4 regions of the Vreelandella sp. DA03-1M genome follow, and region 4 is predicted to be linked to each of the others. Evidence: predicted binding sites of a transcription regulator. Region 4 holds the regulator's gene; each other region holds the start of a gene.
What was found. The regulator sigma-54, encoded in region 4, starts transcription at its own class of promoters, with help from an activator protein. The targets are predictions, from matches to a motif close to TGGCACNNNNNTTGCTNT.
Positions count from the first base shown of each region.

Region 1: the regulator sigma-54 is predicted to act here: its motif matches at 1,631-1,648, upstream of ACXUPB_RS20320 (TorF family putative porin).
Region 2: the regulator sigma-54 is predicted to act here: its motif matches at 1,478-1,495, upstream of ACXUPB_RS19880 (TorF family putative porin).
Region 3: the regulator sigma-54 is predicted to act here: its motif matches at 2,010-2,027, upstream of ACXUPB_RS18495 (DUF3305 domain-containing protein).

Region 1 is NZ_CM146798.1:4,368,984-4,372,083, forward strand. Features, by position in the region: gene ACXUPB_RS20315 (TolC family protein) at 1-576, opposite strand, end outside; gene ACXUPB_RS20320 (TorF family putative porin) at 861-1,589, opposite strand; gene ACXUPB_RS20325 (transposase) at 2,030-3,100, opposite strand, start outside.
Region 2 is NZ_CM146798.1:4,272,500-4,275,599, forward strand. Features, by position in the region: gene ACXUPB_RS19875 (transposase) at 1-1,096, shown strand, start outside; gene ACXUPB_RS19880 (TorF family putative porin) at 1,537-2,265, shown strand; gene ACXUPB_RS19885 (TolC family protein) at 2,550-3,100, shown strand, end outside.
Region 3 is NZ_CM146798.1:3,957,108-3,960,207, forward strand. Features, by position in the region: gene ACXUPB_RS18485 (4Fe-4S dicluster domain-containing protein) at 1-636, opposite strand, end outside; gene ACXUPB_RS18490 (DUF3306 domain-containing protein) at 836-1,462, opposite strand; gene ACXUPB_RS18495 (DUF3305 domain-containing protein) at 1,462-1,899, opposite strand; gene ACXUPB_RS18500 (formate dehydrogenase accessory sulfurtransferase FdhD) at 2,076-2,945, shown strand; gene mobA (molybdenum cofactor guanylyltransferase MobA) at 2,942-3,100, shown strand, end outside.
Region 4 is NZ_CM146798.1:1,824,252-1,827,351, forward strand. Features, by position in the region: gene ACXUPB_RS08380 (PTS sugar transporter subunit IIA) at 6-476, opposite strand; gene hpf (ribosome hibernation-promoting factor, HPF/YfiA family) at 481-789, opposite strand; gene ACXUPB_RS08390 (RNA polymerase factor sigma-54) at 888-2,303, opposite strand; gene lptB (LPS export ABC transporter ATP-binding protein) at 2,427-3,100, opposite strand, start outside.

The DNA.
Region 1 (3,100 bases), 2.2 Mb from region 4:
GAGATCAATCCGGGTTTGTTTACCCTGTTTTACGGACATTTCAACCAGGTCTTTGGTGCGTTGCATAAGTTCAACGGCACGGGTTGCGGTTTCCAACTCTTTCTGAGCCAGCAGTATCCGGAAATAGGCGGCCCGCACCCGCGCCTTGGTGGCTACCTTCAGGTATTCAAGCTCCTGTTGCCGGGACGTGAGATTACTCCGGGCACGCGACTGCCCAAGGTCGCCGCGATTACCCATCCAGATCTCCTGAGTAACCCTCACCCCATATTCCAGGGACTCGTCGGCCTGATCCGGGGCCTGACGGGCCCCCAACTCAAACTCTGGATTGCTCGGCGCCCAGCGGCTGGCATGATCAAGCTGTCCCTGCTGTATCGAGACCGCGGCCCGCCTCAAAGCCAATACCGGGCTATTCTCGAAAGCCATCACCATGGCCTGGTTCAGGGAAACAGCCTGGCTGGCTTTGGCCTGCTGATATTCTTTCAGCGACACACTCTCTTTTGCCTGGGCCGACACCATAGGAGAGACGGCCAAGGCTCCCGGAACTATCATCGCGCACAACAACAATCGTTTGTTCATTCAGTATCATCCTGGCTGTTTGACTGAGGTCAGTGAGTCAGCATTTTTGCGTGGGAATCTGGAACGACCTTACAGACAAACCTTTAATACAGTTTGAAATTCAGGCACCGGATAAGAAATGAGCTTTGGCGGCAGGGGGGGCAGAGGTAAGGGCGAGGATGTCGAGTCACCGGGCGTCAAGGCAGGCGCACGATGGTGGGTTCTTGCATGATAAATAAAAACCGGCCCGTCATTTGGGCCGGCTTTTTATTCTGGATCTGAATTGCTTGTGATCACTTGGCCGATCAGAAACTCCTGCTCCAACCCAGCCAGAACTTCGGATCATCCGAGTTGACAGAGCCAAGCGCGTCGGTTGACTCAATGTCCGCGTACTCCACGTTAACACTGAAAGAACCGAAGTTTCCCGCATCCTTTGTAACGTTGGCGGCGACGTGTGAATAACTTGCCTCGCCGACAGAAGCCTTGCCGTCATCAGCGAAGTCGTAATAGCCAAGCGTCACACCGGCACTGTAGCTGTCCTCCAGAGGCACCCCAACAGAGGCGTAGTAATAGGCATCCCCCTGCACGAACACCCCATCACCACTGGTGTCGCTGTTGATCGTGTAGGCCAGGCCGATGGCCGCAATGCCATAACTGATCTCGCCGTACAGTTCGCCGAAGTCGATGGAGTCCGGCGCGTCAGGATACGCATAATAAATGTACCCAACGTCATAACCCAGTTCTTCCACAGAGCCGGAGAATCCGGCATAAAGATCAAGCTCATAGCTGGTGCCGTCACCAAAATCGACATTGGAACCCCAACCACCGGCGTAGAAGCCCGACGCATGCTCATAATCCAACCCTCCCTGGACAGCCGCAGCCCCGTCTGTCTGGGTGACGCCCCGGAACAGATAGTTGCTGCTGGCGCTCACATTTGAGCTGACGTCAGCGCTAACAATGGCGGGCGCAGCCTGAAGTGCTGCAAGCAAAGTGATACTGATAAATCCGGATTTGGTGAAAAACTGCTTCTTCATAATGGATACCTTCGGTTGGGTTTCATTGCTCCAAATATGATTTAGCAAAAGTCTTGCCACATCTTATTTATTCTTGTTTATCATTATTATAGAGACAAATCGGCACATTCTGAGCTTGCCCCCGAAAAACGACCCAACACCTAGCGCCCCAGAACCTGTCACCGGCCCGGACCAGCGCCCTGTTTTGATGCATTCTCTGTAACCATTCTCCTGAATCCGTGAAGCCGGCGCCGACACTTTCCCTATCACCGCCAGCGAGCACTTTTTGATCATTCGCCCCGTGCAAGTTGGCTTTCGCAAGCCCGTTATTGCCAAAACCCACCGTGCTGATCGGTGCTGACGGCCCGTTTTGTCATGCCTTTCCACCCGCCAGGCACGACATATCTGGCGATCGCGTGTCGCTTGGAACTGCTTGTGGATAGAGTGTCGCCGATTGACGGTCAGCATGGCGTTCCTCGTGGATAACGCAGTCGGCTCCGCAGCGTCTTGAGCACCGTCATGCGCCCGATATCCTGCCCGAAGTCGAGGATGATCTGCCGTGCCTTGTGAATCACGAGAGCCGCACGGTGCACCAGCTCTTGTAGCACGGTGCGCAGCCGGCGCCGCTTGGCCGGGTGGCGAACCGGGCTCAGCTCGCCGGTCATGCCCAGCTGTCCCATCAGGCGCAGGATGTTGTAGGCCAACTGGGCGAGATGCAGGATCAGATCGTTGGTGGCGAACTTGCCGGACGGCAAGCGCTCCAGGTCGAGATCGGTCTTGATCTCGCTGTGAAACTGCTCATGGGTGGCATGCGCCTGGTAGCGCTTGATCACCGCCTCCGGCGCCTCGTCCAGGCTGGTCCACCAGCCTTCCAACTCATAGTCCGGTTCGAGCAGCAACTGGCCATCGCGATCGGCGGTGCGCTCGACCAGGCGCATCACGCGTTGGACGACGTATTCGGTCTTGTTGTCGTCGTGGATCGAGACGGTCTGCGGCCACAGCGCCTGGCTGTCGAAGCCGCTGTCCTCGCGTAACAGGATCGGTTGCTTGGTCAAGCATTGGGCGCGAGGCAGTACCCGCTCCAGGAAGGCGTTGCTCTCCTTCATGGTGTGCTGCTTGCCAGGCCGCAGTTCCAGACCCAGGCACCACCCTTCGTTGCCCAGATAGGCGGCGATCGGGGTGTAGCCATCGACCTTCTGGTAGGTCCGCGAGACGCCTTCCTTCTTCGAGTTGCTGTTGTCCATGACGAAGGTGTCGATGTCCAGGCAGACGTGCGTCGTCTCGGCGGTGATCGGTGCTTCGATCAGTGACAGCAGGGTCGTGGACCAGGTGGCGGTGCGCGCCTGCAGGTCGTTGGCGGCAAGTTTCTCCAGCCGCTGTCGCAGCGTCGCCGCGCTCGGCACCTTCTGCAGGGTCAGCAGTTGTTGGAAGGGCTTGTCGCGGCGGAAGTTCTCGACAGCGTCATAGTCGCTCATGCCCAGACACAGCAGGCCCAGGTAGCTCTTGATCACGTCACTGGTGCGCATGCCCAG
Region 2 (3,100 bases), 2.3 Mb from region 4:
CATCGACAGCCGCTTCCCCACCACGCTGGGCATGCGCACCAGTGACGTGATCAAGAGCTACCTGGGCCTGCTGTGTCTGGGCATGAGCGACTATGACGCTGTCGAGAACTTCCGCCGCGACAAGCCCTTCCAACAACTGCTGACCCTGCAGAAGGTGCCGAGCGCGGCGACGCTGCGACAGCGGCTGGAGAAACTTGCCGCCAACGACCTGCAGGCGCGCACCGCCACCTGGTCCACGACCCTGCTGTCACTGATCGAAGCACCGATCACCGCCGAGACGACGCACGTCTGCCTGGACATCGACACCTTCGTCATGGACAACAGCAACTCGAAGAAGGAAGGCGTCTCGCGGACCTACCAGAAGGTCGATGGCTACACCCCGATCGCCGCCTATCTGGGCAACGAAGGGTGGTGCCTGGGTCTGGAACTGCGGCCTGGCAAGCAGCACACCATGAAGGAGAGCAACGCCTTCCTGGAGCGGGTACTGCCTCGCGCCCAATGCTTGACCAAGCAACCGATCCTGTTACGCGAGGACAGCGGCTTCGACAGCCAGGCGCTGTGGCCGCAGACCGTCTCGATCCACGACGACAACAAGACCGAATACGTCGTCCAACGCGTGATGCGCCTGGTCGAGCGCACCGCCGATCGCGATGGCCAGTTGCTGCTCGAACCGGACTATGAGTTGGAAGGCTGGTGGACCAGCCTGGACGAGGCGCCGGAGGCGGTGATCAAGCGCTACCAGGCGCATGCCACCCATGAGCAGTTTCACAGCGAGATCAAGACCGATCTCGACCTGGAGCGCTTGCCGTCCGGCAAGTTCGCCACCAACGATCTGATCCTGCATCTCGCCCAGTTGGCCTACAACATCCTGCGCCTGATGGGACAGCTGGGCATGACCGGCGAGCTGAGCCCGGTTCGCCACCCGGCCAAGCGGCGCCGGCTGCGCACCGTGCTACAAGAGCTGGTGCACCGTGCGGCTCTCGTGATTCACAAGGCACGGCAGATCATCCTCGACTTCGGGCAGGATATCGGGCGCATGACGGTGCTCAAGACGCTGCGGAGCCGACTGCGTTATCCACGAGGAACGCCATGCTGACCGTCAATCGGCGACACTCTATCCACAAGCAGTTCCAAGCGACACGCGATCGCCAGATATGTCGTGCCTGGCGGGTGGAAAGGCATGACAAAACGGGCCGTCAGCACCGATCAGCACGGTGGGTTTTGGCAATAACGGGCTTGCGAAAGCCAACTTGCACGGGGCGAATGATCAAAAAGTGCTCGCTGGCGGTGATAGGGAAAGTGTCGGCGCCGGCTTCACGGATTCAGGAGAATGGTTACAGAGAATGCATCAAAACAGGGCGCTGGTCCGGGCCGGTGACAGGTTCTGGGGCGCTAGGTGTTGGGTCGTTTTTCGGGGGCAAGCTCAGAATGTGCCGATTTGTCTCTATAATAATGATAAACAAGAATAAATAAGATGTGGCAAGACTTTTGCTAAATCATATTTGGAGCAATGAAACCCAACCGAAGGTATCCATTATGAAGAAGCAGTTTTTCACCAAATCCGGATTTATCAGTATCACTTTGCTTGCAGCACTTCAGGCTGCGCCCGCCATTGTTAGCGCTGACGTCAGCTCAAATGTGAGCGCCAGCAGCAACTATCTGTTCCGGGGCGTCACCCAGACAGACGGGGCTGCGGCTGTCCAGGGAGGGTTGGATTATGAGCATGCGTCGGGCTTCTACGCCGGTGGTTGGGGTTCCAATGTCGATTTTGGTGACGGCACCAGCTATGAGCTTGATCTTTATGCCGGATTCTCCGGCTCTGTGGAAGAACTGGGTTATGACGTTGGGTACATTTATTATGCGTATCCTGACGCGCCGGACTCCATCGACTTCGGCGAACTGTACGGCGAGATCAGTTATGGCATTGCGGCCATCGGCCTGGCCTACACGATCAACAGCGACACCAGTGGTGATGGGGTGTTCGTGCAGGGGGATGCCTATTACTACGCCTCTGTTGGGGTGCCTCTGGAGGACAGCTACAGTGCCGGTGTGACGCTTGGCTATTACGACTTCGCTGATGACGGCAAGGCTTCTGTCGGCGAGGCAAGTTATTCACACGTCGCCGCCAACGTTACAAAGGATGCGGGAAACTTCGGTTCTTTCAGTGTTAACGTGGAGTACGCGGACATTGAGTCAACCGACGCGCTTGGCTCTGTCAACTCGGATGATCCGAAGTTCTGGCTGGGTTGGAGCAGGAGTTTCTGATCGGCCAAGTGATCACAAGCAATTCAGATCCAGAATAAAAAGCCGGCCCAAATGACGGGCCGGTTTTTATTTATCATGCAAGAACCCACCATCGTGCGCCTGCCTTGACGCCCGGTGACTCGACATCCTCGCCCTTACCTCTGCCCCCCCTGCCGCCAAAGCTCATTTCTTATCCGGTGCCTGAATTTCAAACTGTATTAAAGGTTTGTCTGTAAGGTCGTTCCAGATTCCCACGCAAAAATGCTGACTCACTGACCTCAGTCAAACAGCCAGGATGATACTGAATGAACAAACGATTGTTGTTGTGCGCGATGATAGTTCCGGGAGCCTTGGCCGTCTCTCCTATGGTGTCGGCCCAGGCAAAAGAGAGTGTGTCGCTGAAAGAATATCAGCAGGCCAAAGCCAGCCAGGCTGTTTCCCTGAACCAGGCCATGGTGATGGCTTTCGAGAATAGCCCGGTATTGGCTTTGAGGCGGGCCGCGGTCTCGATACAGCAGGGACAGCTTGATCATGCCAGCCGCTGGGCGCCGAGCAATCCAGAGTTTGAGTTGGGGGCCCGTCAGGCCCCGGATCAGGCCGACGAGTCCCTGGAATATGGGGTGAGGGTTACTCAGGAGATCTGGATGGGTAATCGCGGCGACCTTGGGCAGTCGCGTGCCCGGAGTAATCTCACGTCCCGGCAACAGGAGCTTGAATACCTGAAGGTAGCCACCAAGGCGCGGGTGCGGGCCGCCTATTTCCGGATACTGCTGGCTCAGAAAGAGTTGGAAACCGCAACCCGTGCCGTTGAACTTATGCAACGCACCAAAGACCTGGTTGAAATGTCCGTAAAACA
Region 3 (3,100 bases), 2.1 Mb from region 4:
GCGGGTACAACCAATATTACCGCTGGTGGAGTGGGCACACAGATCACTGTTGACTTGAAAATAGCGCGGCTTATCGAATTCGCCCACTAGCCCCACAAAATCGTCGAGGATATCGCTGCGCTGCTCAACGTCCTGCCACTGCAGTACTACATAGCCTGGAGGCGGCAGCTCCCAGCGCTGGGTATGAGAAGTTGGAGCAAGGTCAAGGATTAAGTCAAAGCCGTCGCGCTCAATCAGTGCGCGAGCAATATCCAGCGGCGCATCTTCATCGTCAAGCTGAGCGCTAAAGGCGCCCAGATAGCCATTGATACGCAGTTGGCTGAGTTGCCTCTGGGTCAGCGTCTGGGTGACCAGCGGTTCGCTAGACCTGAGAGGATCGACAGTGTCGTTTCCTGGGCTATTCGCGTCAGACTCAGTGACAAGTAGCGTCAGCGATGCCAAGCCGCGCCCCTGTAGAGCGCGAGCGGCAGGCTGAACGTCGGCTTCAGTACCTATTAACAGCGCATGACCACGGCTGTGATAGGTCACATTGGCAGGCGTTAGGTTAGCTGGCCACGAGACACGTCGGCGTACCGTTTCCCGAGCCTCGGCATTACGCTGGTCGTCTATCGACGCCAGTTGGATTCGTTGGTTCATGCGCTCTCACGGTCAGGGAATCATTCTTATTATAATTTTGAGTTATATTATTTAACTATTGTGGCATAACAATGCGTTGAAGCTAAGTTCAGCGTATGGCGAAATTCGATATTTGCCAACCTAATTACCGTCAACGCTGCCAACGCTAGCAACTAAATAAATGCTCAACCCATTGATTTCTATATACTAAGTAATAATGTCATAATTTGGTATGAGTGTCAGATAAATAATCAGACTGGTCGTCTAGTGAAGGCTCTTTTACAACGTTGTTACTGGCCGTGCAGGGTGCGGTGTGCTCTTCGTCTGCAGCTGTCGATGGCTCACTGGCGGCCACTTCAGCCGGAGACTCGGTACTGCCCTCGTCTACTGGCTTATCAAGCGCCTCTTCCACTTTATGCGTCCAGCGGCGCAGTTTACCGGCGAGATCTGCCGCCATCGGTTTCAACAGCTTATTGTAGTCGGCGTCGTAGTCATCCAAGCCATCGCGCACGTTGTAGTTACCGGTGGCCCATAGGCGTTTTAATGCTTGTCGGCGTAAAGGGCCGCTAACGCCCGGCGCCATATACGCACTGAAATCGCTGCCTGCTTCCAGCGTGTCAGGGTCTGGCAAGGTATGGTCGAGGCTGCCGGGTTCTGGCTCCTCGGCTGACGTTGCCAGGGGTTGGTCATTCTTAGCATTAGGTTGCTCGGCCTCATTATGAAGCACTGCCTCCTGGTCAGCAGATGCCTCATCTAAGGGCTTAGTATCTGGTGAAGAGGACGCATCGGCGTCCTCTTCTTTTTGCACATGGCGCTTTAGTCGCGACCAGCGTTCCAGGCGACTCATTACGGCTGCTCCTTGGAGGGCGTGTCTTTGGCGCGCCCAGCCCCTTTGCGTTTTTTCTTGCGCATTTCCATTGGCGCTTCCCCATGGCGTGCCAGATAACTCTCGAGCCAGACCTGAATGGCCATTGGCATCGGTGCTTCGAGCACCTGTTGCTCGCCATCCATCCAACCAGCCGCAACGTCCTGGCTAGCGGTAATCGCATCCGGCTGGGGTGTTTGTCCGGTAAAGCCTGCTCGCACAAACAGTCGCGGAGTAGTCGACGTTAGATTGAAACGATAGGCAGCACGCTCGGTCATCGACAGCTGCAGGTTAAGGACATTATCACCCTGATCGCCCAGCGTTAGCTCAGCAATGCGCCACTGTGTCAGTGTAAAACGCTTCACCTGCTTGGGCTCAGCTACCAAGGTAATACTGATAGGGCGTAGGTTATCGCTCATATTTTAAAAACCCTGCACCTTGCATGGATGACATGTGGAAAAATAGCACTTAGAAAATAGTACTTAGAAAAATCGCACTTATAAGGATAGCGCTTGAATGGGTAGACAAGTAAGCATCCCCAGCGCCATCATCGTCAACCCTGTCGTTTTGCGAGAACTATTTCGCGAGGATTACCATGCCCGCCCTTCAGCCTGCCCTTCAGATAAGCCGAGCCCGCTTACCGGCCACCACCGAGATCAGCATCGTTGATGAATATGGCGATGCGCGTCAGCAGGCCATCGCCGCTGAACGAGCACTCACCGTGTATCTCAACAAACGTGAAATCGTCACGCTGATGACGCTGGGCGATGACCCTGAAGCGCTGGTGGTGGGCTATCTACGCAATCAGGGGCTACTGCGTGCCGCGGCTGATTTAGCCGCCGTGCAGGTCGATTGGGAAGTAGAAGCCGCGGTCGTCATTACACGCCACTTGCCCGAGGATTTAGAGGCGCGCTTAAGCACTCGCACGGTGACGACCGGCTGCGGCCAGGGCACGGTCTTTGGTAAACTGCTCGACCAAACCGCTCTGACGGCGCTTCCCGATACGCCGTTAGCACAATCCACGCTCTATCAACTGCTGCAAAATCTCAACGCCTATAATGAGACCTACCGCAGCGCGGGCGCCGTTCACGGCTGTGCGCTTTGCCGCCAAACCGAGGTGCTCGACTTTGTTGAAGACGTGGGGCGGCACAATGCGGTGGATACCCTGGCCGGGCGCCAATGGTTGCAACAAGCCGACAGCGCTGATGCCGATATTTTCTATACCACTGGGCGACTGACATCTGAGATGGTACTCAAAGTGGCGCAAATGGGCATTAGCGTGCTGGTTTCACGCTCCGGTGTGACCCAAAAAGGCGTCGAGCTGGCTGAACGCTTCGGCGTGATGCTGATTGCCCGCGCCAAAGGCCGCCACTTTCAGGCGATTAATACTCAGAATCGCTTGGCGCTGGATGCGATACCTAATCGACCATCCCAGGCCCGTTCATCTAAAGAGGCAAGCTCATGATTCCCACTCACGAACTCACCGGCATGATTCTCGCGGGCGGCGAAGGGCGCAGAATGGGTGGCCGGGATAAAGGGCTTGAGCCGTTCGCGGGCCTGCCATTAGTCGGCCATGTCGTAAAACGCCTTGAAGGCCAAGTAGCCGAGCTGCTGATTAAC
Region 4 (3,100 bases):
GGCTTTCAGGAGGTTGTTTGCTCACGAATTTTAGCGGTAAGCAACTCAAGTAGTTCGCGCTGGCTGCCTGCTTTACGCAGTTTCTGACGCGTATCCGCATCGTTCATGATGGTCGCTACCTGGCCGAGCAGAGAGAGATGTGTGTCATCAGCCTCTTCTGGAACTAGCAATACAAATACCAGATCCACCGGGTCGCCGTCGATAGCATCAAAATCAATCGCTTCTGCGAGTTTTAAAAAACCAGCAATCGGGGCCGAGCAGTGAGGACTACGCGCATGGGGAATAGCCACGCCGTTACCAATCCCGGTACTGCCTAAGCGCTCACGGCCAATTAAACGGCTAAACACTTCTTGGCTGTCCAGACTGGGGATATTTTGGGCAATAAAGGTGCTGAAAAATTCCAGCACCCTTTTTTTGCTGCCCCCGGGTACGTCAAAGAGAACACGTTCCGGGGGGAGTATGGTTTCCAACGTCATTGAATTAACGCACGCCTGCGCCTTGGGCGCGAGCTTGTGCTTTTTCCTTATGTTTAACGAGTTGCCGATCAATTTTGTCCGCTAATGCGTCAATAGCGGCGTACATATCACTGTCTAGGGCTTCCGCATGTAAATCAGCACCTGCTGCGTGCAGCGTACAGGCGGCCTGCTGGCGCTCTTTCTCCACAGATAAGGTGACTTGCACCGTGGTTATGTTGTCGTAATGGCGCTCTACACGTTCAAGCTTTTCGTTGACATAGTCACGCAAGGCGTCAGTCAGTTCTACGTGATGACCAGTGATATTAACTTGCATTGACGTACTCCTTATCCATCGGACTGTACTTCGATTGTAACCCTTTTTGCCGCGTTGCAAAGCCCTTGTCGAGAGTTTCCCTAAAACGTTGATTTGTGCTAGCGCAAACGACGTCGCTCGCTAGAGGAGGGAATGCCCATGGCTTCACGGTATTTAGCCACCGTTCGACGCGCTACTTGAATTCCCCACTCTCCTAATAGCGTGACTAAGCGGCTATCAGAAAGCGGCTTGCCTGGCGGCTCCTCTTGAACCAATTTCTTAAGCCGAGCGCGAATAGCGGTGCTTGAATGGCTGTCACCATCCTGGCTGCTGACTTGGCTTGAGAAAAAGTATTTGAGTTCAAATACGCCGCGAGGCGTATGAATAAATTTCTGAGTGGTTACCCGGGAAATAGTCGATTCGTGCATTTCCACGGCCTCGGCGATATCGGCCAATATGAGCGGCTTCATGGCTTCTTCGCCGTGTTCTAAAAAGCCAATTTGCCGGGTGATAATCTCGCGTCCAACGCGCAGTAGCGTATCGTTGCGGCTAGAGAGGCTCTTGATCAGCCAGCGTGCTTCCTGCAGGTGTTCTTTTAAAAACTGATTGTCCTGACTTTTATCCGCACGCTTTATTAAGCTTGCGTAGTCGGGCTGAATGCGCAGCCTTGGCAATGCCTCAGGATTGAGCTCTAAGTGCCAGCCTTCGTGGTCATGGCGTACGACCAGGTCGGGCGTTACATAACTATCATCGGTATCGCCATAGGCGCTGCCCGGGCGTGGATCAAGGCTACGAATGAGGAGAATGACATCAGCCAGCTGGTCATCATCGAGTCCCAGGCGGCGTTTTAGTAAGCGCATGTCATCTTTGCCGAGCGCTTCCAGAAACTGCCGTACTAAGCGGCGGGCAGGAACCAGCAACGGCGTATCATCGGGAAGAATGGCCAGCTGCAGCATCAGGCACTCCCGCAGGTCGCGGGCGAATATCCCTGTTGGCTCAAATTGCTGAAGTTTAAGCAGAATAGTTTCCACTTCGCGCTGGCTAAGCCCATCGACACCTTGGGCGCGAAGCCCTTCACGGATATCGTTGAGCGGCTGAGTTAAATAGCCATTAGCATCTAACGCGTCGATAAGACTTTCTGCGACAAGTTGCTCTCGCGCGCCAAAATCAGTCATGGCAAGCTGCCACAGCAAGTGCCCATGAAGACTCTGGCCAGCCGCTTGGCGCTCAAAATCAGGTCCTTCGCTGCTGGTGCCACCGTGACTGCCCATATCTTGGTAGGTATCAGACCAGTCACTATCTACCGAGAGCTCGGTGGGAATGCTCTCTGACCACTCTTCCTCTTTGGGCTCGCTGACAGCCTGTTCGCCAAATTCATCCTCTTGGTCCAGCATGGGGTTGGCATCTAGGGCCTGCTGAATTTCTTGACGTAAGTCCAGCGTTGATAGCTGTAGCAGGGCAATGGCCTGCTGCAGCTGAGGTGTCATGGTCAGCTGTGTGCCCATGCGCAGTTGAAGAGAAGCTTTCATGACCATCTGAGAACCACTCGTTAATCAGAATGCTCCACCCTAGTGCGAGTAGGTCTCAGGTGCAAGTGCAATAAGCATGCCATTGGTAGTAAAGTTGTTGTAGAGCGCTAATTAGAAGTGAAAAATAAGCTAGAGGCGGAAATCAGCGCCTAAATAAACCTCCCTCACTTTCTGGTTAGTGAGTATCGAGGCTGGAGAGCCGCTGGCGATGATTTGACCATCGCCCACGATGTAGGCGATATCACAAATATCCAGGGTTTCGCGAACGTTGTGGTCGGTAATCAGTACGCCGATGTGGCGCTGTTTTAATGCCCGAATAATGGTTTTGATCTCGCCCACCGAAATGGGGTCTACGCCAGCAAAGGGCTCGTCCAGCAGAATGAATGCGGGTTCTGTCGCCAGTGAGCGAGCAATCTCCACACGCCTGCGTTCACCGCCTGAAAGGCTCATGCCCAGGTTGTCGCGAATATGGGTAATGTGAAAATCTTCAAGTAGCGCTTCCAGGCGCTGCTCGCGGTCGCGACGGCTGAGCTCTTTGCGCGTTTCGAGTATCGCCATAATATTATCGGCAACCGATAATTTACGAAAAATAGACGCTTCTTGCGGAAGGTAGCCGATACCCGCCGCAGCGCGTTCATGCATTGGGGCGCGGGTTAGATCTACATCGTCGATACCCACTTTGCCAGCATCGGATTTCACCAGCCCCACAATCATATAAAAAGAGGTGGTTTTGCCTGCACCGTTGGGGCCGAGCAAGCCCACAACGCTGCCTTGGGAGATCTCTAAATTGATGTCTTTAACGA